Regions from separate parts of the Streptomyces sp. NPDC096105 genome, predicted to be linked through region 2. Evidence: riboswitches for the same ligand, from Rfam matches in the RefSeq annotation. Region 2 holds a riboswitch; each other region holds the start of a gene.

Region 1 (9,480 bases), on a different contig from region 2:
GTCTGAATCCGTATTTCCGCACGCGACGGCCGTGCGACCCGGAAAGGCCCGTCCGGACCCCGGACGGGCCTTTCCTTTTCCTCTTTCCATTTCCGGGCAGCCGAAAAATCCCCCGCCCTTCGCACCCTCTTTTTGTACGGGGCCCGTGTTAAGGGCGCAGGCTCGGCATGTGTACGGGATGTTGCGCGTTCCTCACACGGTCCGTGCGGACGGACCGCTCGGCGCCGGAGCCGAACCGGAGCCGGTGGCCGGCGTTCGCCTGCTCGGCGTGCACCCCCGCGAGGGTCCGCGCCCGCTCGCCGTCGCCGCGGGCCACGGCGTCCACGATCGCGCCGTGCTCCGCCCAGTACGCCACCGGGTCGGCCGGCCCGTCGACCGCGTACATCCAGGCGATCTTGTGCCTGAGCTGGGTCAGCATCGACGTCAGCGCCGGGCTGCCGGAAGCCTGGGCGAGCGTCTCGTGGAACCAGCCGCCCAGTGAGCGCAGATCGTCGCTGCTGCCCTGACGTACGCGTTCCTGCCCCAGCCTGACCAGGCCCCGCAGCACCTTCAGATGCGCGTCGGTGCGCCGCTGGGCCGCCCGCAAGGCGCCGAGGGGCTCCAGGAGCCGGCGCATCTCCAGCAGGTCGGCGGCCTCCTGCTCGGTGGGCTCCGCCACGCACGCGCCCGCGTGCCGCCGGGTCACCACGAAGCCCTCGGCCTCCAGCGTGCGCAGGGCCTCGCGGACGGGGACGCGGGAGACCCCGTAGCGGCGGGCGAGCAGTTCCTCGGTGAGCCGGCTCCCGCGCCCGTGGACACCGGCGACGATGTCGTCCCGGATCGCCGTGCACACCGAGTGCGCGGGAATACGCATGACCGACCTCCGGATCAATTCCCGTGGAACGTCGACGATTGACGTCCGTTCGTGACTCTATTGCAATCGGCGGCGATTTCCGACGGCGGACCGGAATTCCTCCATGATTTTCGGACGGAGGGCGCCGGGACGGATGTGCCCCGGAACGGCGAAAGCCCCGGCTCGCGGGGAGCCGGGGCCCGAGGGCGTGACGGGCGCGCCTCAGATGTTCACGCCGTGCGACCGGAGGTAGGCGGCCGGGTCGAGGTCGGAGCCGTACTCGGCGGACGTGCGGGCCTCGAAGTGGAGGTGGGCGCCGGTGACGTTGCCCGTGGCGCCGGAGAGACCGATCTGCTGGCCGGCGGCGACCTCCTGCCCCACCGACACGGCGATCGACGACAGGTGCGCGTACTGGGTGTACGTGCCGTCGTGCATCTTGATGACGACCTGGTTGCCGTACGCGCCGCCCCAGCCGGCCTCGACGACGGTGCCGACGCCCACGGACTGGACGGGCGTGCCGCTCGCGGCGTGGAAGTCGATCCCGGTGTGGCTGCCGGACGACCAGATGGCGCCGCCGCTCCGGTAGGCGGTCGAGACGTACGAGCCGGGGATCGGGGAGACGAAGGTGTTGAGCCGCTTGCGCTCGGCCTCGCGGGCGGCGCGCTCCTTCGCGGCGCGGGCCTTCTCCGCCTCCTCGGCCGCCCGCTCGCGCGCCGCCTCCTCGGCGGCCTTGCGCGCGGCCGCCTCGGCCGCCACGCGGGCGGCCTCGTGCTGGGCGGCGGCCTGGGCGTCGATGCGGTCGGCGATCACGTCACCCAGGGTGACGACGGGGGTGAGGCCGGTCCGTGCCGCGGCCGGTTCGGCGGCGAGCGCGGGGGCCGCGAGGGAGCCGACGACGCCGGTGCCCGCGAGGGCCGCGACGCCCGCGGCGCGGGCGGAACCGCGCTGGACGCGGCTGGGACGACGGTGCTTCCCGGTGGCGCGGGTGAACGCCATGTACAGGCTGGTCCTTTCCTTCCCTCTCGCCTACCGGGTTAGCTGACGGGTTCGGAGCAGGAAGGTCTCCTACGGACCCCCTCGCGACACGCGCGGGCGTCCGATTCACCCCAGGGATCTCATGTGGGTCCCCGGCTCCCCTGGCTCGCGCCGTACGGGGACTCGGCGATGGCTGTCCGGTGCCGCGGGTGCGGCGCACTGCCCGACGAACAGCCCGCACGAAGCTAAGCGGGACGTCGCGCGATCCCCAAACGATTCCCGGGTTTTGTAGCGCATACCACAGGGCAGACAGGCAACCTCCGCCCCAATTCGGGCATAAGGGAGCCCCGGTGGCGTCGCCGTCACCGGGGCCTTTCACGCGCGCGTGTGCGGCGGCTGCCCTACTCGGCCGTCACGACGGTGACTTCGCCGATCCCGAGCGCCTCCACGGGCGCCTTGATCTGCGCCGCGTCACCGACGAGCACGGTGACGAGACGGTCCACCGGGAAGGCGTTCACGACGGCTGCCGTGGCCTCCACGGTGCCGGTCGCGGCCAACTGCCGGTACAGGTCGGCCTGGTAGTGGTCCGGCAGGTGCTGCTCGACCTGGTCGGCCAGCGTGCTCGCGACGGCCGCGGCGGTCTCGTACTTGAGCGGCGCCACGCCCACCAGGTTCTGCACGGCGACGTCGCGCTCCTCGTCGGTGAGGCCCTCGGCGGCCAGCGTGCGCAGCACGGTCCACAGGTCGTCCAGTGCCGGACCGGTGTTGGGGGTGTCGACGGAGCCGCTGATGGCCAGCATCGACGCGCCCGTGCCGTCCGGGGCGGACCGCAGCACCTGGCCGAACGCCCGGACGCCGTAGGTGTATCCCTTCTCCTCGCGCAGGACGCGGTCCAGGCGCGAGGTGAGGGTGCCGCCGAGGCAGTACGTGCCGAGCACCTGCGCGGGCCACACCCGGTCGTGCCGGTCCGGGCCGACACGGCCGATCAGCAGCTGCGTCTGGACGGCGCCGGCCCGGTCCACGATGACCACGCGGCCGGTGTCGTCCGCGACCACCGGCGGCACCGGCCGCGGCTGGGCCTGCGAGCCCGTCCAGGCGCCCAGGGTGTCGGCGAGCAGCGCGTCCAGGTCGACGCCGGTGAGGTCGCCGACCACCACGGCGGTCGCCGTGGCCGGGCGGACGTGCTTCTCGTAGAAGCCGCGCACGGCCGCGGAGTCGATGCGCGCGACGGTCTCCTCGGTGCCCTGGCGCGGGCGCGACATGCGCGAACTCGCCGGGAACAGCTCCTTGGAGAGCTCCTTCCCGGCGCGGCGGGACGGGCTCGCCAGCTCGTGCGGGATCTCGTCGAGGCGGTTGCGGACCAGCCGCTCGATCTCGCTGTCGGCGAAGGCGGGCGCGCGCAGGGCGTCGGCGACCAGACCGAGCCCCTTGGCCAGCCGCGAGGCCGGCACCTCGAGGCTGAGGCGGACGCCGGGGTGGTCGGCGTGCGCGTCCAGGGTGGCGCCGCAGCGCTCCAGCTCGGCGGCGAACTCCTCGGCGGTGTGCTTGTCGGTGCCCTCGGAGAAGGCGCGCGCCATGATCGTGGCGACGCCGTCGAGGTCCTCCGGCTCCGCGTCCAGGGGGGCGTCGAGGACCACCTCGACGGCGACGACCTGCTGGCCGGGGCGGTGGCAGCGCAGCACGGTCAGGCCGTTGTCGAGGCCACCGCGCTCGGGGGCCGGGAAGGCCCAGGGCTTGGCCTCGCCCGCCTGCGGCCGGGGGTGGAACTCCATCGTGGCGAGCTCGGTCACTTCGCCGTCTCCTCGTTGTCGTCGGCGCCGGCTGCGGCTGCGGCTTCCTCGGTCTCGTCGGTGGCGTCCTCGGCCGCCGGGGCGACGGGCTCGTAGACGAGCACCGCGCGGTTGTCGGGCCGCAGGCGGGCCTTGGCGACCTCCTGCACCTCCTCGGCGGTCACCTCCAGGACGCGGCTCACGGCGGTCAGGGCGAGCTGCGGGTCGCCGAACAGCACGGCGTAGCGGCAGAGTTCGTCGGCGCGGCCGGCCACCGTGCCGAGCCGGTCGAGCCACTCGCGCTCCAGCTGGGCCTGGGCGCGCTCCATCTCCTCGGCGGTGGGGCCCTCCTCGGCGAAGCGGACGAGCTCCTCGTCGATGGCGGCCTCGATGACGGGCACCTCGACGTCGCCGGACGTCTTGACGTCCAGCCAGCCCAGGGACGGCGCCCCGGCCAGCCGCAGCAGGCCGAACCCGGCGGTCACGGCCGTACGGTCGCGCCGCACCAGGCGGTTGTAGAGCCGCGAGGACTCGCCGCCGCCGAGGACGGTGAGCGCCAGGTCGGCCGCGTCGCACGCGCGCGTGCCGTCCTCCGGGAGCCGGTAGGCGGCCATCAGCGCCCGCGCGGGGACCTCCTCCTCGACGACCTCGCGCAGCTCCTCGCCGATGACGTCGGGCAGCGCGCCGTCGCGCGGGGCGGGCTTGCCGTCGTGCGACGGGATGGAGCCGAAGTACTTCTCGATCCAGGCGAGCGTCTGCTCCGGGTCGATGTCGCCGACCACGGAGAGCACGGCGTTGTTCGGCGCGTAGTACGTGCGGAAGAACTGGCGGGCGTCCTCCAGGGTCGCCGCGTCCAGGTCCGCCATCGACCCGATCGGGGTGTGGTGGTAGGGGTGGCCCTCCGGGTAGGAGAGGGCGGTGAGCTTCTCGAAGGCGGTGCCGTAGGGGACGTTGTCGTACCGCTGGCGGCGCTCGTTCTTCACCACGTCCCGCTGGTTCTCCATGGACTCCTCGTCCAGGGCGGTCAGCAGGGAGCCCATGCGGTCGGCCTCCAGCCAGAGGGCGAGCTCCAGCTGGTGGGCGGGCATGGTCTCGAAGTAGTTGGTGCGCTCGAAGCTCGTCGTGCCGTTGAGCGAGCCGCCGGCGCCCTGCACCAGTTCGAAGTGGCCGTTGCCCTTCACCTGGGCGGACCCCTGGAACATCAGGTGCTCGAAAAGGTGAGCCAGGCCGGTGCGGCCCTTGACCTCGTGGCGTGAGCCGACGTCGTACCAGAGGCACACCGCGGCGACCGGGGTCAGGTGGTCCTCGGAGAGCACCACGCGCAGGCCGTTGGCCAGGCGGTGTTCGGTCGCTGTCAGGCCCCCGGAGCCTGCCTGGGCTGTGGCCGTGTGACCCATGGGCATGTACGTCCCTTCGATCGCGGAGGCGGTCGTCGTCGACACCGCCGTTTCTGCCGGTCCTGCCACTGTATGCAAGCGTGTGAGGGGTCGGCGGAGTTCCCGGGCCGGGCGGCTACGCCGAGAGCGAGAACCTGGTGGGGCGGGTGGTGCGGGAGTGGGTGAAGCCCACGGCGCGTGACGCGGGGTGCGCGCGGGGTCGCCCTCTCGGGCGCGCTGCCGTGCGCGGTTGCGCGCTGCGGGGACGCGGTGGACGGAGGGCGCACGCCGGGTGCGTGTCGGGGCCCCGTACCGGCCGTGGGGGGCCGCGCGGAGGGCGGCTCCGGGTGTGCGGAGCCCCCGGGCGGGTCCCCTCCCCGTGCCCGGGAGGGGGTCCTCGGCCGTACAGGACGCCCGGGCGGGACCGCCCCCGTCCGGGCGCCGGGAGGCACGCCCCGGACCACCGAGGCCCGCGGTCGCAGGCGCGCCGACCGCCCTCGACGACGCGGACGGCGGGCCGCGGGGCCACCCCGCGGAGCGCGCGGCGGCGGCGCCGCGTAGCCTGCTCGCGCCGCCGTACCGCGCCGAACCGGGCGGCAGGACCCTGGTCCTGGTCCCTCTCTGTCAGTGCGAAGGTCCACAATGGTCCGCGTCAGATCCCGTCCCACGCTTCAGCAAGGAGCCGGCAGCGATGGCCCGCCGCAGCACGAAGACCCCGCCGCCCGACGACCCGTACGAGGAGAAGATCCTCGACATCGACGTCGTCGACGAGATGCAGGGCTCCTTCCTCGAGTACGCGTACTCGGTCATCTACTCCCGCGCCCTGCCCGACGCGCGTGACGGTCTCAAGCCGGTGCACCGCCGCATCGTCTACCAGATGAACGAGATGGGGCTGCGCCCCGAGCGCGGTTACGTGAAGTGCGCGCGCGTGGTCGGCGAGGTGATGGGCAAGCTGCACCCGCACGGCGACGCGTCGATCTACGACGCCCTGGTCCGCATGGCGCAGCCGTTCTCCATGCGCCTGCCCCTGGTGGACGGCCACGGCAACTTCGGCTCGCTGGGCAACGACGACCCGCCCGCCGCGATGCGGTACACCGAGTGCCGGATGGCGGAGGCCACCGGTCTGATGACCGAGTCCATCGACGAGGACACGGTCGACTTCGCGCCCAACTACGACGGCCAGGAGCAGGAACCGGTCGCCCTGCCGGCCGCGTTCCCGAACCTCCTGGTGAACGGCGCCTCGGGCATCGCCGTCGGCATGGCCACCAACATGCCGCCGCACAACCTGCGCGAGGTGATCGCCGCCGCCCGGCACCTGATCCGCTACCCGAACGCCGACCTCGACGCCCTGATGAAGCACGTCCCGGGCCCCGATCTGCCCACGGGCGGCCGGATCGTCGGCCTCTCCGGCGTCCGGGACGCGTACGAGACCGGGCGCGGCACGTTCAAGATCCGCGCGACGGTGACCGTGGAGGACGTGACGGCGCGCCGCAAGGGCCTGGTCGTCACCGAGCTGCCGTTCACGGTCGGCCCGGAGAAGGTGATCGCCAAGATCAAGGACCTGGTGGGCTCGAAGAAGCTCCAGGGCATCGCCGACGTCAAGGACCTCACCGACCGCGAGCACGGCCTGCGCCTGGTCATCGAGATCAAGAACGGCTTCGTGCCGGAGGCGGTGCTGGAGCAGCTCTACAAGCTGACGCCGATGGAGGAGTCCTTCGGCATCAACAACGTGGCGCTGGTGGACGGCCAGCCCCTCACCCTCGGCCTCAAGGAGCTGCTCGAGGTCTACCTCGACCACCGCTTCAACGTGGTGCGCCGCCGCTCGGAGTTCCGCCGCGGCAAGAAGCGCGACCGGCTGCACCTGGTCGAGGGCCTGCTCACGGCCCTGGTCGACATCGACGAGGTCATCCGCCTCATCCGCTCCAGCGAGAACTCCGCGCAGGCCAAGGAGCGGCTGATCGAGCGCTTCTCGCTGAGCGACGTGCAGACCCAGTACATCCTGGACACCCCGCTGCGCCGTCTCACCAAGTACGACCGGATCGAGCTGGAGGCCGAGAAGGACCGGCTGAACGCGGAGATCGAGGAGCTGACCCGGATCCTGGACTCGGACGCGGAGCTGCGCAAGCTGGTCTCGGCAGAACTGGCCGCGGTGGCGAAGAAGTTCGGCAACGACCGGCGCACGCTGCTGCTGGAGTCGGCCGGCGCCCCGGCCGCGGTGCCGCTGCAGGTGGCGGACACCCCGTGCCGGGTGCTGCTGTCGTCCACGGGGCTGCTGGCGCGCACCGCCGACGACCGGCCGTTCGGCGACACCTCCGGGGCCAAGCGGGTCAAGCACGACCTGATCGTCTCGGCGGTCCCGGCGACCGCGCGCGGCGAGATCGGCGTGGTCACGTCGGCCGGCCGGCTGCTCCGGGTGAACGTGATCGACCTGCCCCAGCTGCCCGAGGCGATGCCGTCGCCGAACCTGTCGGGCGGTGCGCCGCTGGCGGAGTTCGTGTCCCTGGAGGACGACGAGCAGGTGGTGTGCCTGACGACGCTCGACGAGTCCTCGCCGGGCCTGGCGCTCGGCACCCAGCAGGGCGTGGTCAAGCGCGTGGTGCCCGACTACCCCTCCAACAAGGAGGAGCTCGAGGTCATCACCCTCAAGGAGGGCGACCGGATCGTCGGCGCGGCCGAGCTGCGCACGGGCGAGGAGGACCTGGTCTTCATCACCGACGACGCACAGCTGCTGCGCTACCCGGCGGCCCAGGTGCGCCCGCAGGGACGCCCGGCGGGCGGCATGACGGGCATCAAGCTCGGCGAGGGCGCGAAGGTCATCAGCTTCACGGCGGTCGACCCGGCGGCGGACGCGGTGGTGTTCACGGTCGCGGGCTCGCGCGGCACGCTGGACGACTCGGTCCAGACGACGGCCAAGCTGACCCCGTTCGACCAGTACCCGCGCAAGGGCCGGGCCACCGGCGGCGTGCGCTGCCAGCGGTTCCTGAAGGGCGAGGACTGCCTGTCCCTGGCCTGGGCGGGCCCGGCCCCGGCACGCGCGGCGCAGAAGAACGGCGCGGCGGTGAGCCTCCCGCAGATCGACCCGCGCCGGGACGGCTCGGGCGTGTCCCTGGCCAAGACGGTGGCCGTGGTGGCGGGCCCGGTCTAGGCCGCCGGGTCCTCGCCCTCCTGGACGTAGCGCAGGACGCCCCACATGCCGGCCTCGTCGTCGGTGTGCGGGGCGCCGTCGCTCACACACCCCTCCAGCTCGGCGCGGAGGGCGCCGGTGTCGAGGCCGGTCCCGATCAGCACGAGCTGCGTCGCCCGCTCGGCGCCGTCGGCCGGCCACGGCTCGGGGTAGAAGCGCAGGAACCGGCCGACGGCGTGCACGGCGTACCGGTTGCGCGTGTCGTACGGGCCGAAGTCGACGTACCCCTTGATGCGGTACAGCCCGGCCGGCCTGCTGTCGAGGAACGCGATGAGCCGCCGCGGGTCGAGCGGGGTCTCGGACACGAACGACAGGCTGTCGTACCCGGCGTGCAGATGCGTGCCGTGCTCGTCCTCGTGCCCGGGGCCGTCGCGGTGGAGGTCGTCGAAGGACAGTTGCCCGACGCGTTCCCGGCCGGGCCGGCAGTCGAAGAGGAACTCGGGGTCGACCCGGCCGTGCGTGGCGGGCACCACGGCCGCCCGGTCGACGAGGGACCTGACCGTCTTCAGCACGGGCTCCGGGTCGTCCACCCGGTCGGTCTTGTTCACGACCACGAGGTCGGCGAGCGCCAGGTGCCGGTCGATGCCGGGGTGCGCGGCCCGGGTCTCGTCGAACTCGGCGGCGTCGACGACCTCGACGAGTCCGCCGTAGACGATGTCCGGCAGTTCGCTGGCGAGCACCATGCGGACGAGTTCCCGGGGTTCGGCCAGGCCGCTCGCCTCGATGACGATGACGTCGATCCCGGTGGAGGGGCGGGCGAGCCGCTCGAGGTACTCGTCGAGTTCACTGGCGTCGACGGCACAGCAGAGGCACCCGTTGCCGAGGGACACGGTGGAGTCGCCGAGGGCGCCCGCGACGGCCATCGCGTCGATCTCGACGGCACCGAAGTCGTTCACGACCGCGCCGATGCGGCTGCCGCCGCTGCGGTGGAGGAGGTGGTTGAGCAGGGTGGTCTTGCCCGAGCCGAGGAATCCGGCCAGCACGACCACCGGAATCTGCCGCCCGCTGCTCCGCTCCGACACACGACCCCTCTCACACCTGTGCGCACACCGGCTCGCTGGCGGCGTGCGCACGGACGAACGACTGACGGTCCAGGATACGAGTACCCGCGACCGCCCCGGAGCGAACGATCGTCAGCGGCGTGCGCGGGGCGGACGTCGGGCAGGGCACCGGGCTGGGCGGCCCTCGCTTCCCTTCGTGCGCCTCCTCTCCGCCTTCCCGCCGAGCAGAGCCGGCTCGGCGCCCCGGGAGGCCACAAGTGCCCGGGACGCGGCGCGCCGGCGGCCGGTGGGCCGACAAGGCGCCGACGTCGAAGTCAGGTTAGGCTCACCTGTGTGAGTAGCA
Region 2 (9,480 bases):
TCCCGCATGCCCTGCGGGTCGAGGCCGTTGGTCGGCTCGTCCAGCACCAGCAGCCGGCGGGGCCGCAGCAGGGCGGCGGCGAGTCCGAGGCGCTGCTTCATGCCGAGGGAGTACGCGCGTGCCTTCCGCCCGGCCGCGGCCGTGAGGCCCACCCGGTCCAGGGCGGCGGCGACCCGCGCCTTGCGGGTGCGCGGATCGGCGGTGGGGTCGGCGGCGTCGTGGCGGAGGAGGTTGTCGCGGCCGGAGAGGAAGCCGTAGAGGGCGGGGCCCTCGATGAGGGCCCCGACGTGCGGGAGGACGGCGCGCGCGGAGCGGGGCATGGGGCGCCCCAGCACGTGCGCCGTCCCGGAGGTCGGCTCGATCAGGCCCATCAGCATGCGGATGGTGGTGGTCTTGCCGGAGCCGTTGGGGCCGAGGAAGCCGAAGACGCTGCCCGCCGGGACGGTCAGGTGCAGGTCGTCCACGGCGAGCTGTCCGCCGCGGTACCGCTTGGTCAGTCCGCGGGTGACGACGACGCCGTCGCCCGCGGACCGCCCGTCGCGCGTCTGCTCCGTGGTGGACGTGGCGTCCATCGGCTCCCCCGTTTCCCTCGGTACGGCGGCGGGCGCGGGGCCTGCTACTCGCCCGCGTCGGCCGCCTTCACCAGCGCGTCCTTGGTGACCGTACCCACGTAGACCGTGCCGTCCTCGGTGAGCAGGGCGTTGACCAGACGGGTGCCGAACACCGTGCCGGTGCCGAAGTCGCCCTCGACCTGCTCGCCGAGCGAGCCGAGGAAGCCGTCGAGGTCGCCGCCCGCCTCACCGGTGGGCAGGCCGCCGCCGGAGCCGGTGTCGAAGGTGGCGATCGTGTTCCAGCCCTCGCCGAGCATCTTCAGCCCGTCGAAGCCCTTGGCCAGGTCCTCCTCGGACTTCGGGCCCCGCTCCGGCTTCCCGAAGTCGCCGCGCTCCCGGTCCTGTTCGGTGTCCTCGGTCACCTTGGCGCCCTTCGGCGGGGTGAACTCGAACGTGGAGGCGTCCGGGCGGTCGAAGCTCACCTCGGTGAAGCCGACGTCCACGACGGCCGAGCCGCCGCTCGACGGGGTGAGCGTGAACTTCAGCGGCAGGCCCGTCTCGTGGTCCACGGCGATGCTGACGGCGCCGACGGTGGAGCCGGACTGCTTGGGCTCGACCACCAGTCGGTAGGCGGCCCGGCCGGCCACCTGGGCGGTGCCGTCGACCTTCACGGACGTGGTGTCGTCGACCGCCTTCAGCGCCTCCTCCGCGAAGTCCTGCGGGGTGGCCGGGGGCCGCTGTTCGCGCCGCTCGGACGCGTCCGGCCCGTCGACGGTGGCGTGGTAGACCTCGTTGGACGCGCTGTCGTAGCCCCAGACGTCCTTGCCGTTGTGGATGAGGCTGTACTCGGCCGCGTTCTCCAGCAGTGACAGCTTCTGGCGGTCCGGCCCGTCGGCGGCGACGCGCAGGGTGTGCGTGCCGGACGCCAGCTCGGTGAGCCGGCCGGACGGGTCGGCGGACGAACCACCCTCGCCGTCCCCGCCCAGCGCCCCGGACGCGAGGCTGCTCTCCAGGCCGCCGAGGTTCGGCAGCCCGAGGTCGGTGGTGATCCTCACGGTGCCGGACAGCCGCTCCACGTCCGACTGCGCGATCTTCTCGATGAGCTGTGCGGCGGTGATGTCCGGCAGGTCGGGGTCGCCGGAGTCGGCGAGCGCCGGGACGAGTCCGATCGTCGCGGCCGCCACGCCCATCACCGTGACGGGGACGACGTACCGCGCTGCCCTGCGGCGGCCGGCGCGCGGCTCCTCGACCTCCCCGGCAGTCGTCGTGTCGTCGGATGCGTGCGGTGCCATGTGTGCCCTCCGTCGTCGGCGGCGGCTTCCGTCCCGTGTCCTCGCACCAGTTCGGCCCGAGCCGCCATTCTCACCCGAACCGGTGAGAAGTGGTGTTGTCCGTCGTGGTCCATCTGACCGCATTCGCGGGGCGGATACGTCAGACCGCGGGCTCAACTGCGCGTACTGCTGCGGTATGACACGGCACGGCGCCGCCTCACCCGCCCCGTAGGGGTCGTCCGGGTCCGGGAGGCGTACGGGGGACGGCCGGGCGGGTCAGCCGGCCCGGTGCACCACGGCGTCGCACATCTCGACGAGCGCCGTCTTGGCGGGGCCGTCGGGCAGCGGGGCGAGCGCGGCGCGCGCCTCCTCGGCGTAGCGCACGGTGTCCCGGCGGGCCTGGCCCAGCGCGGGATGGGCGCGCAGCAGCCGCAGCGCCTCGGCGTGCCGGGCGTCGTCGGTGAGGTCGGAGTCGAGCAGCTCGCACAGGGCGACGTCCTCGGCGAGGCCCAGCCGGGCCGCCCGCTCGCGCAGCCGCAGCACGGGCAGGGTGGCGATGCCCTCGCGCAGGTCGGTGCCGGGGGTCTTGCCGGACTCGTGGGAGTCGGAGGCGATGTCCAGGACGTCGTCGGCGAGCTGGAAGGCGACGCCGAGCCGCTCGCCGTACTGGGTGAGGATGTCCACCACCGTCTCGTCGGCGCCGGACATCATCCCGCCGAACCGGCAGGAGACGGCGACCAGGGAGCCGGTCTTGCCGCCGAGCACGTCCAGGTAGTGGTCGACCGGGTCGCGGCCGTCCTGCGGGCCCGCGGTCTCCAGGATCTGGCCGGTGACCAGCCGCTCGAACGCCTCGGCCTGGACCCGCACCGCCTCCGGGCCGAGGTCGGCCAGGATGTGGGAGGCGCGGGCGAAGAGGAAGTCGCCGGTGAGCACGGCGACCGAGTTGCCCCAGCGGGCGTTCGCGCTCGCGACCCCGCGCCGCACCTCGGCCTCGTCCATCACGTCGTCGTGGTACAGCGTGGCCAGGTGGGTGAGCTCCACCACGACGGCCGACGGCACGATGCCGGGCGCGTAGGGGTCGCCGAACCGGGCGGAGAGCATCACGAGCAGCGGACGGAACCGCTTGCCGCCGGCCCGCACCAGGTGCTGGGCGGCCTCCGTGATGAAGGGCACCTCGCTCTTGGTGGCTTCGAGCAGCCCTTCCTCGACAGCCGTCAATCCGGCCTGGACATCGGCTTCCAGAGCCTGGTCCCGCACGCTCAGCCCGAACGGCCCGACGACGGTCACGAGGGGTCTCCTGTCTGCTGGTGTCTGCTGGCGGTTACACGGTTTGTCGATAGGTCGCTGTCACCACTCGAGTCAGCGTATCCGGTCATGTTTCGATCACCGCCAGGGCCCGGGGTCACAAGCAAGGCGATACGGGAGCAGAAGCGGAGTGTTTTTGATCGGGCGATGACAACGGACATACCTCGACTTCCCGGACGCGGTGGCCCGTGAACCATCCTGCCCCACCCGAGAGTCCGATTTACCGCGATCGCTCCGTTAATTCCCCTTGGCCGCACATGTGCTCACGGTCGCCGCCCCGTGAAGTGAGTCACGCGCACGCCGGCCGCCCGGTCACCCTCGCACACGCCCGTCATCCCGCTCCACGCAACGGACTTGACTCTGACCGGCCACAAAGGATCAAGCACCCGAAATCGCCCATCTCAAGATCAAACGGGGCTTTGTGTGATCGTCGCACTTGTTTCCGGCATGTGCTCTCGCATACGTTCCGGGCCTGCCGGGTGGACGCCTAGTCCTGCCGCCACCCGCATCACACCCGACGACGAACTCACGCACGGCAGGAGCGGGGGACCCAGGTAAGCCGCCGTACCGGACACCGCGCCGGGACGGCTCGGGGTGAAGCCATGCCCGCAGGGGCACGGCCGGGCACTCTCCCGCCCGAACCCGACAGCTCACCTCGCAGGCGTAGGAGAGGAACCCAGACATGCCCGCTTCCGCTTCGTACCGCCGCCTCGTCCGCTCCCTCGCCGTCGCCGGCACCGGCGTCGCCGTGGTCGCGATGCCGCTGTTCGGCGCCACCAGCGCCGCGGCCGCCCCCACGGCCCAGGCCGCCACCTCCACGACCGCGTACCCGGACAACCTCGACGGCTGGATCCGCGAGGCGATGGACGTCATGGCGCAGAACGGCATCCCCGGCTCCTACGACTCCATCCACCGCAACATCATGCGGGAGTCGTCCGGCAACCCGGCCGCCATCAACCTGTGGGACTCCAACGCCGCGAAGGGCACCCCGTCGAAGGGCCTGCTCCAGGTCATCGACCCGACCTTCCAGGCGTACCACGTGCCCGGCACCGCCTTCGACCCGTTCGACCCGGTCGCCAACATCGCCGCGGCCTGCAACTACGCCGCCGACCGCTACGGCTCGATCGACAACGTCTTCGGCGCGTACTGAGCCGACCTCTGACGGGCCACTCCGGCCGTCCGCCCGAACAGCCGCTCGAGGACGACGGCCACGCCGTCGTCCTCGTTCGACAGGGTGACCTCGTCGGCCACCGCCTTCAGCTCGGGGTGCGCGTTGGCCATGGCGACGCCGTGGCCCGCCCACCGGAACATGGGGACGTCGTTCGGCATGTCCCCGAAGGCGACCGTGTCCTCGGGGCGCAGCCCCAGGTGCTCGGCGGCCAGCGCCAGCCCGGTCGCCTTGGTGACCCCGCACGGCTGGAGCTCCACCGTGCCCGGCCCCGACATCGTGACCGTGGCCAGCGAACCGACCACGGACCGGGCCGCCGCCGCCAGCGCGTCGTCCGACAGCTCCGGGTGGCGCAGCAGCACCTTGCTGATCGGCCGCGCCCACAGGTCGTCGCGCCGCTCCACCCGCACCGACGGGAGCGTCGGGTGCGGCATCCGGTAGCCCGGCTCGATCAGCGTCAGCCCGTCGGCCCCGTCCTGGTCGACCGCGGCGTACACCTCCCCCACCTCGGCCTCGATCTTGCCGAGCGCGGTCTCCGCCAGCTCCCGGTCCAGCCGGACCGACCACAGCATCCGGTGCGTGGCGGCGTCGTAGACCTGCGCGCCCTGTCCGCACACCGCGAGCCCCGTGCAGCCGAGGTCGTCGAGCAGCGACCGCACTCTGGGGGCCGGGCGCCCCGTCACCACGAGGTGCCGGGCGCCGGCCCGCTCCGCCCGCGCGAGGGCGGCGAGGGAGCGGTCGGAGAGGGTGTCGTCACCGCGCAGCAGCGTCCCGTCCAGGTCGGTGGCGATGAGAAAACAATCGGTGGGTGCGGCCATGATCAGAGAATACGGACAGGAGGACCGTCCGATTCGCCGCGCCCGTATGCCCTCGCATTGGGTGCGTTTTGCCTTCTTACACCGCCGGATCGCGACCGGTTGGGACCTCTTTCCCGTTTTGACCGGAACAGGGTGCGCTCCGGCGGACCCGGGCCCGGGAAGTCGTCCGTGTACAAGAGCTCACCGGGGCGCGACCCCGTAACGTGTGGCACGGCCACGGACACGTGGCGCACCCGCGCACACGAAAGCGAGGCAGCACCCGATGCCCCCCTTCGATGTCCCCGAGGGCGATCCCTTCGGCCCGCACAACCTGCCGTACGGCGTCTTCTCGCTCCCCGGTTCGCCGGAGCGCACCGTGGGCGTCCGGCTGGGCGACCACGTCCTCGACGCCGGCGCGGCGGCACACGCCCTGGGCTCCCCCTACGCCTCCCTGCTCGCCCGCCCCACCCTCAACCCCCTGCTGGCGGCGGGCCGTACGGCCTGGTCGGACGTGCGGCGCGCGCTCACCGCGTGGGTGACGGTCCCGGCGCACCGGGAGACCGTCGAGCGGTTCTTCCACCCGCTGTCCGAGGTCACCCTGCACCTGCCCTTCGAGGTCGCGGACTACGTCGACTTCTACGCCTCGGAGAACCACGCCCGGAACGTCGGGCAGATCTTCCGCCCCGACGCGGCCGACTCCCTGACCCCCAACTGGAAGCACCTGCCGATCGGTTACCACGGCCGCTCCGGCACCGTCGTGGTGTCCGGCACCGACGTCGTACGCCCCTCCGGGCAGCGCAAGGCGCCCGCCGACGCCGCCCCGGTGTTCGGCCCGTCCGTGCGGCTGGACATCGAGGCCGAGGTCGGCTTCGTCGTCGGCGTCCCGTCCGAGCGGGGCCGGCCCGTGCCGCTGAACGCCTACCGCGACCACGTGTTCGGCCTGTGCCTGCTCAACGACTGGTCCGCCCGCGACATCCAGGCCTGGGAGTACGTGCCCCTCGGTCCGTTCCTCGGCAAGTCCTTCGCCACCTCCGTGTCGGCGTGGATCACCCCGCTGGACGCCCTGGAGGAGGCCCGCACCGCCCCGCCCGAGCGCACTCACCCGCTGCTGCCGTACCTCGACGACTCCGGTGAGGAGCCCGGCGGTTACGACCTGCGCATCACCGTCAGCCTCAACGGCCAGGCCGTCTCCGAGTGCCCCTTCTCCACCATGTACTGGACGGCCGCCCAGCAGCTCGCCCACATGACGGTGAACGGCGCCTCCCTGCGCACCGGCGACCTCTACGGCTCCGGCACGGTCAGCGGCCCCGCCGAGCGCGAACGCGGCTCCCTGCTGGAACTGACCTGGAACGGCCGCGACCCGCTCGAACTCCCCGACGGCGAGCGGACGTTCCTGGAGGACGGCGACGTGGTGACACTGTCCGCCTGGGCGCCGGGCCCGGACGGGGTGCGGGTGGGCCTCGGCGAGGTGACGGGACGGGTGGTCCCCGCGTCCTGACCCCTCCGGCCCTACCGAACCGACCGAGCACGCTGACTCGCACCGTCCCTCGCCGTCATACTTGGCGTCGGGCGGTGCGTCGTCCTCTCACGCCGCGCGCCCCGCACCACCGCACGCCCCCGAGCCGCCCCTTCCGACAGGATCCGGAGCCCGTGGCATGACGTACTGCCTGCTCCTGCTGAGCGTGGTCGCCGTGACCGCCGCCGTACCCGTCCCCCGCGCGCTGACCCGGGCGAAGTGGCCGGAACGGGAACCGGTCGTCGGCCTGTGGGTGTGGCAGTGCCTGGTGGCCACCGTCCTGCTGTGCTGCCTGACCGCCCTGGCGCTGGGCGCCGCCGCCGTCTTCGGCACCGTCCGCGCGCAGTTGTTCGCCCCGGCGCCGCCCGCCGTGACCGCCGCGTACGACCTGTCGTCCGCCTCGCCGTGGACGACCGTCCTCACCGTGCTGCTGGCCTGCGGCGCGGCCTGGACCGCCGCGATGCTGGGGCGGGAACTGGTCGAGGCCCGCCGGCGTCGCGCCCGCGCCCGCGCACACCTGCGGGACCGCGCGCCCGACCTGCCGGCGGGGCTGCCCGAGGGACGGGGGCCGCTGCTGGTGCTGGAGGAGGAGTACCCCGACGCCTGGTGGATGCCGGGCAGCCCGCCCCAGCTGATCGTCACGACCGGCGCGCTGCAGCGCCTGACCGGCCATCAGCTCGACGCGGTCCTCACCCACGAACGCGGCCACGCCCGGGCCCGCCACGACTGGCTGCTGCATCTGTCGGCTGCGCTGGCGGCCGGCTTCCCGCGCGTCCCGCTGTTCGCCCACTTCTGCGAGCAGACGCACCGTCTGGTCGAGCTGTCCGCCGACGACACGGCCTCCCGCCGCTGCGGCCATCTGACCACCGCGCTGGCGCTGATCGAGCTCAACCAGCACCGGGGCGTGCTGTCCTGCTCCTCCAGCCACCGGCTGCTCGGCGAGCGCGTCGACCGGCTCCTCGAGCCGCCGCCGCGTCTGGGCCGCCGTCACCGCGCCCTGACCACGGCCGCGGCGTCGCTGGTGCCCTTCCTCCCGCTCCTCATCACCTTCGCGCCGGGACTGACGGCGCTGCCGTAGCGGACCGGCCGGGGGCGCTCAGGTCCAGTCGGGCTCCTCGTCGGGCCAGTCCTCCTCGGGCGCCGGGGCCTCACCGGCCGGGTCGGGAGCGGCCGGGCCGAGAGCGACCTCGCCCGGCGCCGCCAGTCCGGCCAGCACCGCCACGACCCCCTCGCCGTACGTCGCCCGCTTCTTCTCGCCGACGCCGCTGATGCCGCCCAGCTCCTCCACCGAGGCGGGCCACACCGTGACGATCTCCCGCAGCGTGGCGTCATGGAAGATCACGTACGCCGGGACGCCCTGCTCCTTGGCCTGCTCGGCGCGCCAGGCGCGCAGCGCCTCGAACGCCGGCTGCAGCTCCTCGGGCAGCTCGGCGGCGGCCGCCTTGGCCTTGCGCTCGCCGCGGCCCGCTCCGCCGCCCGAACGGGAGGCGGCCGGCTTCTCGGGCTCCTTGCGCAGCGGCACCTCACGCTCGCGCCGCAGCACCGGCCCGCTGGCCTCGGTCAGCACCAGCGTGCCGTACTCGCCCTCGACCGCGAGCAGTCCCTGGGCGAGCAACTGGCGTACCACGCCACGCCATTGCACCTCGCTCAGCTCCTCGCCGATCCCGAACACGGAGAGCTGGTCGTGGTCGAACTGGATCACCTTGGCGGTGCGGCGGCCCAGCAGGATGTCCACGATCTGCACCGCGCCGAACTTCTGTCCGCGCTCCCGCTGCAGCCGCACCACCGTGGACAGCACCTTCTGCGCCGCGACCGTGCCGTCCCAGGTCTCCGGCGGGGCGAGGCAGGTGTCGCAGTTGCCGCAGTTCTCCCCGGACGGCTCCTGGCCGAAGTAGGCGAGGAGCTGGCCACGGCGGCAGCGCACGGTCTCGCACAGGGCGAGCATGGCGTCCAGGTGCTGATGGGCCCGCCGCCGGAACGCCTCGTCGCCCTCGCCGGACTGGATCAGCTTGCGCTGCTGGATGACGTCGTTCAGCCCGTAGGCCATCCACGCGGTGGACGGCAGGCCGTCGCGGCCCGCGCGGCCGGTCTCCTGGTAGTAGCCCTCCACCGACTTGGGCAGGTCGAGGTGGGCGACGAAGCGGACGTCCGGCTTGTCGATGCCCATGCCGAAGGCGATGGTCGCCACCACGACCAGGCCCTCTTCACGCAGGAAGCGCGCCTGGTGCGCGGCGCGCGTCCCCGCGTCGAGCCCCGCGTGGTACGGCACCGCCTCGATGCCGTTGCGGGAGAGGAACTCGGCGGTCTTCTCCACCGAGTTGCGTGACAGGCAGTACACGATGCCCGCGTCCCCGGCGTGCTCCTCGCGCAGGAAGGCGAGGAGCTGCTTGCGGGGGTCGGCCTTGGGCACGATCCGGTACTGGATGTTGGGCCGGTCGAAGCTGGCCACGAAGTGCCGGGCGTCCCGCAGGCCCAGCCGCTCGGTGATCTCCCGGTGCGTGGCGTCCGTGGCCGTCGCGGTGAGGGCGATGCGGGGCACGTCCGGCCACCGCTCCCCCAGCACGGACAGGGTGAGGTAGTCCGGCCGGAAGTCGTGCCCCCACTGGGAGACGCAGTGCGCCTCGTCGATGGCGAAGACGGAGATCTTGCCGCGTGAGAGGAGGTCGAGGCTGCTGTCCAGGCGCAGCCGCTCCGGCGCCAGGTAGAGCAGGTCGAGCTCGCCTGCCAGGAACTCCGCCTCGACCGTGCGCCGCTCGTCGAAGTCCTGCGTGGAGTTGACGAAGCCGGCCCGCACGCCGAGCGCCCGCAACGCGTCCACCTGGTCCTGCATCAGCGCGATCAGCGGGGAGACCACCACGCCCGTGCCGGGCCG
Region 3 (9,480 bases), on a different contig from region 2:
TGGGCTGGCACGTCGTCCTGTACTTCGAGGCGGCGGACCTGCCGGACCTGGAGCCCTTCTTCGCCTCCCTGCCGGTGCCGCTGGTCATCGACCACATGGGCCGCCCGGACGTCACCCGCAGCCCGGACGGGCCGGAGTTCGCGCGCTTCCTGCGGTTCGTGGCGGAGAACGACGTGTGGGTGAAGGTGTCCTGCCCCGAGCGGCTCACGGTCCTCGGACCACCCGCGCTCGACGGGGAGCGGCACGCCTACCGGGACGTGGTGCCGTTCGCGCGCAAGGTCGTCGAGGAGTTCACCGACCGGGCGCTGTGGGGCACCGACTGGCCGCACCCGAACCTGAAGGACCACATGCCCGACGACGGTCTGCTGGTCGACCACATCCCGCACATCGCGACCACCCCCGAGCGCCGGCGGGCGCTGCTGGTCGACAACCCCCTGCGTCTGTACTGGCCCGAAGAGGCCCGCTGACGTCGTCACCCCCGGCCCGGTGAGACCGGTCCTCCCCTTCCCTGGAGCGTGCAGTGCAGCACATCCGCACCACCAACGCGGCGAACCGGCTCGACCGGCTGCCGATCACGAAGTTCCACAAGCGGACCATCCTCGCGGTGGCGTTCGCCTACTTCTTCGAGTTCGCGGACATCAACACCTTCGCCATCACGGCGCCGGTGGTACGCGAGCAGTGGGGCGCCGACGTCGACACCGTCGCCTACGTCACCTCCCTGTCCTTCGTGGGCATGTTCCTCGGCGCCGTCGTGGCCGGCGGGCTGGCCGACCGGCTGGGGCGCAAACGCACCCTGACCCTGACCACCCTGTGGTTCACGGTGTGGTCGTTCGCCTGCGTGTTCGCCTGGGACATCTGGTCCCTCGGAGTGTTCCGCGTGCTGACCTCGGCGGGCCTGTCCGCGATGACCGTCGTCGCCGTTGTCTACATCAGCGAGCTGTTCCCCAGCGCCAAGCGCGGCAAGTTCCAGGCGTACGCCATCGTCATCGGCATCTGCGGCACTCCCGTCACCAACCTCATCGCCTCCGCGGTGGTGCCGATGTCCGGCTGGTCCTGGCGGCTGGTCTACCTGTGGGGGTCGCTGGGGGCGCTGTTCCTGTTCTTCGTGCGGCGGCTCGAGGAGTCCCCGCAGTGGCTGGAGACGCGCGGCCGGCACGAGGAGGCGGAGGCGGTGCTGGCCCGCATCGAAGCCGGTGCGACGGCCGAGCACGGCCCGCTGCCCGAGCCGCAGCAGCCGAAGCCCGAGGGGTCGGCGGTCAAGCCGGGCCTGACCATGCTGAAGGACAAGAAGTTCCTGTACCCGACGATCCTGCTGTCGGTCCTGTGGATCACCCAGACCATCGGCTTCTTCGGCTACTCCAGCTGGGCTCCGACCCTGCTGGCCGCCGAGGGCGTCAGCGTCGAGGACTCGATCTTCTACGTCGCGCTGACGACCGTGGGCGCGCCGCTCGGCTCCTTCCTCGCGGCGATGGTCACCGACCGTTTCGAACGCAAGTGGTGCCTGGTGGTGTTCGGCCTGGTCATTGCCGGATCCGGTCTGCTCTACGGGCTGACCTTCACCCCGGTGCTGATCGTCGTCTTCGGCTTCCTGGTCAACCTGTTCGAGCGCGGTTACACGGCCCTGGCGTACGCGTACGCCCCCGAGCTGTACAGCACCGAGGGCCGCTCGCTGGGCACGAGCATCGCCTACGGTCTGGGGCGGCTGTCGAACGCGGTGGGGCCGCTGATGATCGCCGGTGTCTACAACGGCGTCGGCTACCAGGCGGTCTTCATGGTCATCGCGGGCACCTGGACACTGGGGGCGGTGGTCCTGGCGGTGTTCGGACCCGCCACCCGGCGCCGCCGCCTCGCGGCGGAGGCAGCGGCGGCGCAGACCGGCCCGAAGCCGGTCACCGCCACTCCCTGAGCGCGTGTGAGGCGAGCGACGGGCGGGCCGGAGAGAGATCTCCGGCCCGCCCGTCTTCCGTGTCGTGCCCGCCGGGTCAGCGATCAGGGGACCGCGCCGTTGCGTTATCGCCACCCGGCTGGTTTCCGCTGCGCTCTTCGAGACGCGCGACGAATGGGTCGCCCACCTCGCCGCCCCCGAAGGCGATGTGGGCGATATCTACCGTAAACCCTCTTTTAGTTCCTCCGTGCCACCCAACGCACCGAATGCAATCGCCAGTTGATCACTCACGCCATGACGGGGGATACTGCCCGGCGGATGCGTGTTCCCGACCGAGTGGCACCCGCTCCATTATCCTCCCGCGCAGACCGTCAGAGGCCATGTACCCAAAGATCACTGGGCAGTTGACCTCAGGGTTTCGTGATAGCGTCCTTGCCCGGAGGGACAGTGCAACCTGAAAGGGAAATCGTGAACACGGAGAAGATCGCCGCTCGCCGCCTCTCGCTGGAAGAGGTGACGAAGCTCGGCATGAAGGACAAGATCTTCGTTTCCGCCGACACCGCAGCGCTCAAACTCCCCGACTGCTATGTCCCTGCTTTCCTGACCAAGTCCGGCGAGAATTTCGAGGGCGGCTCGATCACGGCGAGAACCGTATTCCAGGAAGAGGTCACCTGCCTCCCCGACGACGAGAATGAAGCCGGAATCTACCTGGCCGACGAGAACGGCCCGGTGACCATCGAGGTCCTCCAGTCCGCCGGTGTCGTGCTGGACCTGGCGCTTTTCGTCCCCGGCGGGGACAAGGGGTCCCTCACGGCCCTTTACGCTGCCGTCCGGCAGGCGTTCGGCGCCGACGTCGTGCAGATCTGGCGCCAGGGCCTCAAGGAGGTTCCCGACGTGAAGGTCGACATCTACGAGGAGCAGATTCCCCGGGGACGCAAGGGGAGCGACAGCCCCAAGCGTGACCGTCGGGCGATCGACACCTACCCCACCCGCGCGGACTTCATCGAGTTCTCCACGGGGTGGAAGCCGGTCGTCGAAATCCACAAGCCGGTTGTCGACGACACCCCGACCATCTGAGACGGTGTCACCTCTCGGCCCGGGAGAACGCCGAGAACGCATGCACCGGACCCGGTCGGCCCCTGAGTGAGCCGTTCCGGGTTCCGTGGCGTCCCTGACGCCAGGGTCACGGTCCTGGCGAAGGGGAACCACCGGACCGTCTCCCCTGCCTCGTCCCCGGCCAGCGTCACCGCTCACCGGCGTGGTCGAGATGCCCCTCGCTCGTCCCGGCCACACCCCCAGCGATCCGGGGACGGCGCCACGGACGGGCGATCGGACCGGAGACCGCCCGCCACCACGCCCCGGCCGGCAGCCTCCCCGCCGGCTCGAACGGCTCGCCCGGCCGGGGGAACGCCACCGCCTGGCCGGCCTCCTCGGCCGCGTCCTTCATCCACTCCCCCGGTTCCGCCCACGCGTGCGGCGCCAGATTGAACGTCCCCCAGTGGATCGGCAGCAGCACGCCGCCCGGCTCCCCGCCCTGGAGGTCGAGGTGCGCGCGCACACCCTCCTCGGGCGTCATGTGGATGTCCGGCCAGAACTCGGAGTAGGCGCCGACCTGGATCATCGTCGCGTCGAACGGGCCGTGGGCCGCGCCGATGCCGCGGAAGCCGTCGAAGTAGCCGGTGTCGCCGCTGTGGTAAATACGGTGCCGCTCACCGGCGACCGCCCAGGAGGCCCACAGGGTGTGCTGGGTGTTGCGCAGGCCCCGCCCGCAGAAGTGCCGGGCCGGGGTCGCGGTCAGGGTGAGCCCGCCGACCCGCGTCGACTCCTGCCAGTCCAGCTCGCGCAACCGCTCCCCGGGGACGCCCCAGCGCTCCAGGTGCGCGCCCACGCCGAGCGGCACGGCGAACACGGTGTCCGTGCCGGCCAGCTCCCTGATCGTCGGCATGTCCAGGTGGTCGTAGTGGTCGTGGGAGATCACCACGACGTCCACCGGGCCGAGCGCGGCCAGCGGCAGCGGAACGGGGTGCAGCCGCTTCGGTCCGGCGAAGGGGAAGGGCGAGCAGCGCTCCCCCCACACGGGGTCGAACAGCACCCGCCGCCCGTCGATCTCCGCGAGCACACCGGAGTGCCCCGTCCACGTCAGACGCAGCCCGGTCGCGGGCGGGCGGGTCAGGTCGGCGAGGGTGGTGGGATGCACCGGGATCGCACCCCGCGGGGCGCGACGGGAACGGGCGTCCTTGTCCAGGTACAGCCTGGCCATGTCCCGGCTCGACCCGGAGGGGCGCACACGGGCCGGACCGCCCGGGTTCTGGAACGCGCCGTTCGCGAAGTGCGGGGACCTGCGGATCCTCGCCAGGCGCTCACCCGCCGGCTCCGCACCGAAGGCCGGCGGCCGCAGGGCGCTCAGCCCCGGTCCGGGGGCGGAAGAAGCGGCCACGGTACCTCCACAGGGAATCGATCGGAGATTCCATTATGTGCGGCGGCTCCGACAGTGGGTGCGGGTGGTGGAAGAGCCCGCAGGGGCGGGTCCGGAGCAGGGCTCCGGACCCGCCCCTGTCGTCATGCGACCGCCGCGATCCACGAGCGGATGTCGTCCGGGGACAGCGTCCCCTTCGCCGTGACGTGGTCGCCGGAGGACTCGCCGCGCAGACGGCGGCCGATCCACGGCACCAGGTACTCGCGGGCCCAGTGGACGTCGTCCCGGCGGATCTCCAGGGTGCCGCGCGGCGGGAGCGGCGGCCACGGCTGTTCCGGGTCGGCGGGCACCTTCAGGCCGAGGGACATGCCCGCGCGCAGCGCGACGCGGGTGTGCCCCTCGGGCGAGAGGTGCAGCCGGTCGGCGTCCCAGGCCCTGCGGTCCTGCACGCTGCGCAGCGACCACAGGTCGAGCACCGGGCAGCCGTACCGGTCGGCGACGGCCCGCACATGCCCGTTGTACGTGGCGATCTTGCCGCGCAGATGCTTGAGCAGCGGAACGCCACGGGTGTCGAACCCGGTGGTCACCAGGACCGTGCCGGCCGCCGCGGCGAGCCGGGCGACGGCCTTCTCGAAGCGCTCGGCGACCTCGTCCGGGTCGCTGCCCGGGCGCAGGATGTCGTTGCCGCCCGCGCAGAACGAGACCAGGTCGGGGGCGAGTTCGACGGCCCGGGGGACCTGGTCGGCCACGATCTGGTCCAGCAGCTTGCCGCGCACCGCGAGATTGACGTATTGGAAGTCGCCCTCGGGCCTGCGGTCGGCGAGCAGGACGGCGAGCCGGTCGGCCCAGCCGACGAACGCCCCGTCGGGGCCGGGGTCGCCGACGCCCTCGGTGAAGCTGTCCCCCACCGCCACGTACGACCCGATCACTGTTGCCTTGTCACTCTTCGAATCGTCTGCCACAACCGCACATGATTCACCTTCCGATGTGACCTACGCGACCGTAGGGAGGGGTTGACGGACGGTGAGATAAGCCACTCCGAGGTTTGACCGAGCCCGGAACAGGTACGGGCCGGGCCCGGACACGCCGAAGGCCGGCCCCGTGGATCGGGGTCCGGCCTTCGGCGCGCGTGTCAGGAAGGGGGCCGCGAGGGGTCAGATGGAGACGCCCTTGGAGCGGAGGTACGAAACCGGGTCCACGTCCGAGCCGTAGTCCGGGCCGGTGCGGATCTCGAAGTGCAGGTGCGGGCCGGTCACGTTGCCGGTCGCACCGGAGAGACCGACCTGCTGGCCGGCGCTCACCGTCTGGCCCGTCGAGACGGACAGCGAGGACAGGTGGGCGTACTGGGCGTAGTAACCGTCGTTCAGCTTGATGACGACCTGGTTGCCGTACGCGCCGCCCCAGCCGGCGGAGACGACGGTGCCGGCTCCGACGGCCTTCAGGGAGGTGCCGGTCGGGATGCTGAAGTCGACACCGGTGTGGTAGCCGCTGGACCACATGCTGCCGGCCACCTTGTAGGCGGTGCCGACGCCGCCGCCGGGCACCGGCGAGCTGTAGGCGGAGGTGGTCTGGGTGGAGGCGCCGTCGGAGGCGGACTCCTCGGACGACTTCTGCGCGGGCTGCTGAGCGGGCTTCTCGGCGGGCTTCTCGGCCTTGGGAGCGGCGGGCTTCGACGCCTGCGGCGAAGTGGACTGCCGGGGCGCGCTCTCGGCGACGGCCTTGCCGCCGAGGGAGAGCTTCAGACCCGGGTGGATGAGCGACGGGTCGTCACCCACGGCCTCGCGGTTGTCCGCGTAGAGCTGCTTCCAGCCACCGTCGACGTGCTCCGCCTCGGCGATCCTGGCGAGGTAGTCGCCGGCCTTCACGGTGTACGTGCGGGCCTCGTCGCCCTTGTCGGCCTTGGCCTGCTGGCCGGTGACGGACAGCGACTGGACCGACTTCTCGGGGGCCGACTGCGGCGTCGCGGCGTGCGCGCCGGTGGCGCCGAGGAGCGGCAGGGCGAGCGCGGCGCCACCGGTTCCGGCGACGGCGATGGAGCGGGTGAAACGCTGAGCCTTGGTACGGCGGTGCTTACCCTTCGCGGGCATGACGAATTCCTCTCCGGCGCCTACGAGGTGAGCTGTCGGGTGCGGACTGGAGATGTCCGGCCGCGTTGCCGCGCGGCTTAACCCCAAGCCTGTTTCCGGGGTCCGGAACAGGCAGTCGTACCTGTGGGTCCCCCGCTCCTGCCGTACGTCGGGTCAGTGTGTGCGGGCTCCGGGCGGCGGCAGGATTAGGCGTCCGTCCGGATCGGTTGGGAACGTAAGCGACCCCGACGCGGCGAAACAAGCGCGGGTTCCCGCGAACCCGCTTTTTACGTGATCGAAAGGAGGAAAAGACGTCACCGTGCGTTGATGCCGGAAGCGGCACGCGGGCGAATTCCCTTGTCACGGAGGGGAATTACGTGGACATGGCGACAGCACACGGTCACCGGTATGACGATGCTCACGCACCCCGTCCTCAAATCTCGCCCTATCGGGGCAAGTTATCCCTAACCGCTCCAATCGGGCAGAACTCCGTAATCACCTAAAGTTCGGCACCACGGACGACACAGAGGCGACATCCGGATCCTTGCGACGCCAACCGTCACACGCCTCACACAAACGGACAAAAAGCGACATAAAGTGCCACACCGCCAGGTGTCCGGGGCCCGCTCAGCCACCCTGTGGACAACTCATTGCCCCAGGCAGGTATGTCGTATCGTCGAGTGGTGCCCGTCGGCGAGCCGCGGCGACGGCGCCGAGTGGGAGGAGCCGTCCGTGACGCAGGAGATCCCGTCGACCGAGCCCCAGCTGACCGGGGTGCGCAACTTCCGCGACGTGGGCGGGCTGCCCACGGTGGACGGCCGACGGGTGCGGCACGGGGTGCTGTTCCGCAGCGGTCACCTCGCCCACGCCACCGCGGAGGACGCCGCCTTCCTCGCCTCGCTCGGCCTGCACACCGTGTTCGACTTCCGCAACGCGGCCGACCAGAAGCTGGAGGGGCCGGACGTCGAGCTGCCGGGCGTGCGCAACGTCAACCTGCCGCTGAGCGACCCGGCCGACGGCGCGGAGTTCTGGAAGATGGTGCGCGACGGCGACCTGGACCAGCTCCGCGCGATCCTCGCCGACGGCCAGGGCGCCGACCGGATGATCACCTCGTACCGCATGATCGTCAAGGAGCGCACCGCCGAGCACTCCCAGGTGCTGCGCGCGCTCGCCGAGGACAGCGTCCCCGCCCTGATGCACTGCGCGGCCGGCAAGGACCGCGCCGGTCTGTCCGTGGCGGTCACCCTGCTCGCCGTGGGCGTGGAGCGCGACGCGATCGTCGAGGACTACCTGAAGTCCAACGCCAAGCACCGCCGCTACAAGGTGCGCCGCAGCGGCAGCTCCCCCGACGCCTACTCCCCCGAGGTCATGGAGCTGCTCAGCCCGCTGTTCGACGCGCGTGAGGAGTATCTGGCGGCGGCCTTCGAGACCGTCGAGGAGACCTGGGGCGGCGTGGACGCCTACCTGGAGCAGGGGCTCGGTCTCACGCCGGCCCGCCGGGAGCGGCTGCGCGAGCGCCTGCTCGACTGACGCCGGCTCCCGCCGCCCGGCCGGCTGCTACTTCTTCGGCGCGATCTCGAAGAGGAAGTAGATGAAGGCCGCGAAAACGTGTCCCACCACGACGTAGACGAACAGACGGACCCACAGGGCCCGGGGGAACTTCTCCTCCATGTCCTTGCCGGTCACGGTGTCTCTCCAGGGGTCGGGCCCAGGCACAGGGCGGCCGTGGGACTCTGCAGCAGGGTGTGGACGAACAGCAGCTCGACACCGTCGGCGTCCTGCGCGGCGATGCGGTGCGGGGTGAGCGAGTCGAAGTGGGCGCTGTCGCCCGGGGACAGCCGGTGCAGGGTGTCCCCGAGGCACAGCAGCAGCCGCCCCCTGAGGACGTACAGCCACTCCTCGCCGGGGTGGACCCGCACGATGTCGCCCTGGGAGCCGTGCGGCACATGGACCCGCAGGGCCTGCATGCCGCGTCCGGCGGCGCCGGCCTGCCAGTACGACCAGCCGCCCGCCTCCGTGGGATCCATGTCGGCGGCGCGCACCACGGCGTCCCGGTCGGCGGCCGACTCCCCGAGCAGCTCGGAGACGGTCGTCCCGTAGATCCGCGCCAGGGAGAGCAGCATCGGCAGCGAGGGCTGGCGCTGCCCGGTCTCCAGCCGGGAGAGGTGGGCGGGCGACAGGCCCGCCTGCCGGGCGGCGGCCTCCAGCGTCAGGGAGGCCCGACGGCGCAGGGCGCGCAGCTGCGGAGCGACCGCGGGCAGCGCTTCGGCGGCCTCCGCCCGCGGTTCGGTCTCGGAGGAGCTCATGCCCCCATTGAGCACCAGGACTTACCCCTGAGGCAATTTCCTTGCCTCTGAGGCAAACCACGCCGGGTCCTCACCGGTTGGCGACCGCCTGCTTCACCAGGGTCTTGCCGAAGTCCCAGATGAGTCCGCCCTCGTGGGCGTCGTCCATCACCGCGGTGAAGGCGTCCACGAACCGGTTCACGTCCCCCTCGTCGATGATCAGCGGAGGGATCAGCTTGATCACCTCCAGATGATCGCCGGAGACCTGAGTGAGGATACGGTGCCGCTGGAGCAGCGGGACCACCACCATCTGCGCGAAGAGCCCCTTGCGGGCCGCCTGCAGCATGGTCCAGCGCGAGCGCAGCTTCAGCGAGCGGGGCCGCCCGAACTCGATGCCGATCATCAGACCCCGTCCGCGGACGTCGGCGAGCAGCTCGTAGCGGTCGGTCAGCGCGGCCAGCCGGGTCCGCAGCAGGTCCCCGGTCCTGCGCACGTGCGCGACGATCTGCTCGTCCTCCATGACCGACAGCACCGCGAGGCCCGCCGCCATGGCCTGCGCGTTGGAGCCGAAGCTGGCGGAGTGCACCAGCACCCGGTCCATCGACGAGAAGACCTTCTGGAAGATCCAGTCCTTGCCGAGTGTCGCGCCCACCGGCACGTACCCGCCGGACAGCGCCTTGGCCACGCACACCAGGTCCGGCTCGACGCCCTCCTCGTGCTGGTAGGCGTAGAAGTCACCGGTGCGGCCGAGTCCGGTCTGCACCTCGTCGGCGATCAGCAGCGCCTTGTGCCGGTGCAGCAGCTCCTGCGCGGCCCGCAGCCAGCCGG

What was found. A riboswitch is a leader RNA that binds a small molecule or an ion and turns the genes downstream of it on or off. The one in region 2 is predicted to bind cyclic di-AMP.
Region 1: linked by a shared signal. The riboswitch ahead of ACIQ8B_RS26295 (M23 family metallopeptidase) and the one ahead of ACIQ8B_RS20800 (transglycosylase SLT domain-containing protein) in region 2 are both predicted to bind cyclic di-AMP.
Region 3: linked by a shared signal. The riboswitch ahead of ACIQ8B_RS28975 (peptidoglycan DD-metalloendopeptidase family protein) and the one ahead of ACIQ8B_RS20800 (transglycosylase SLT domain-containing protein) in region 2 are both predicted to bind cyclic di-AMP.

Annotation. Positions count from the first base shown of each region.
Region 1 is NZ_JBIWGC010000020.1:91,373-100,852, reverse strand. It holds gene ACIQ8B_RS26305 (HPr family phosphocarrier protein) at 1-6, shown strand, start outside; gene ACIQ8B_RS26300 (GntR family transcriptional regulator) at 149-853, opposite strand; gene ACIQ8B_RS26295 (M23 family metallopeptidase) at 1,055-1,828, opposite strand; cyclic di-AMP (ydaO/yuaA leader) riboswitch at 1,841-2,006, opposite strand; gene ACIQ8B_RS26290 (M16 family metallopeptidase) at 2,209-3,597, opposite strand; gene ACIQ8B_RS26285 (M16 family metallopeptidase) at 3,594-4,979, opposite strand; gene ACIQ8B_RS26280 (DNA topoisomerase (ATP-hydrolyzing) subunit A) at 5,644-8,097, shown strand; gene ACIQ8B_RS26275 (GTP-binding protein) at 8,094-9,158, opposite strand; gene ACIQ8B_RS26270 (sucrase ferredoxin) at 9,471-9,480, shown strand, end outside.
Region 2 is NZ_JBIWGC010000013.1:57,249-66,728, forward strand. It holds gene ACIQ8B_RS20785 (ABC transporter ATP-binding protein) at 1-572, opposite strand, end outside; gene ACIQ8B_RS20790 (outer membrane lipoprotein carrier protein LolA) at 617-1,843, opposite strand; gene ACIQ8B_RS20795 (polyprenyl synthetase family protein) at 2,099-3,109, opposite strand; cyclic di-AMP (ydaO/yuaA leader) riboswitch at 3,636-3,804, shown strand; gene ACIQ8B_RS20800 (transglycosylase SLT domain-containing protein) at 3,810-4,277, shown strand; gene ACIQ8B_RS20805 (HAD family hydrolase) at 4,241-5,113, opposite strand; gene fahA (fumarylacetoacetase) at 5,376-6,590, shown strand; gene ACIQ8B_RS20815 (M56 family metallopeptidase) at 6,748-7,686, shown strand; gene recQ (DNA helicase RecQ) at 7,705-9,480, opposite strand, start outside.
Region 3 is NZ_JBIWGC010000026.1:1,270-10,749, reverse strand. It holds gene ACIQ8B_RS29000 (amidohydrolase family protein) at 1-467, shown strand, start outside; gene ACIQ8B_RS28995 (MFS transporter) at 521-1,906, shown strand; gene ACIQ8B_RS28990 (hypothetical protein) at 2,354-2,962, shown strand; gene ACIQ8B_RS28985 (MBL fold metallo-hydrolase) at 3,129-4,322, opposite strand; gene ACIQ8B_RS28980 (SGNH/GDSL hydrolase family protein) at 4,445-5,230, opposite strand; gene ACIQ8B_RS28975 (peptidoglycan DD-metalloendopeptidase family protein) at 5,456-6,388, opposite strand; cyclic di-AMP (ydaO/yuaA leader) riboswitch at 6,393-6,557, opposite strand; gene ACIQ8B_RS28970 (tyrosine-protein phosphatase) at 7,100-7,897, shown strand; gene ACIQ8B_RS28965 (DUF6126 family protein) at 7,925-8,038, opposite strand; gene ACIQ8B_RS28960 (helix-turn-helix domain-containing protein) at 8,050-8,673, opposite strand; gene ACIQ8B_RS28955 (aspartate aminotransferase family protein) at 8,744-9,480, opposite strand, start outside.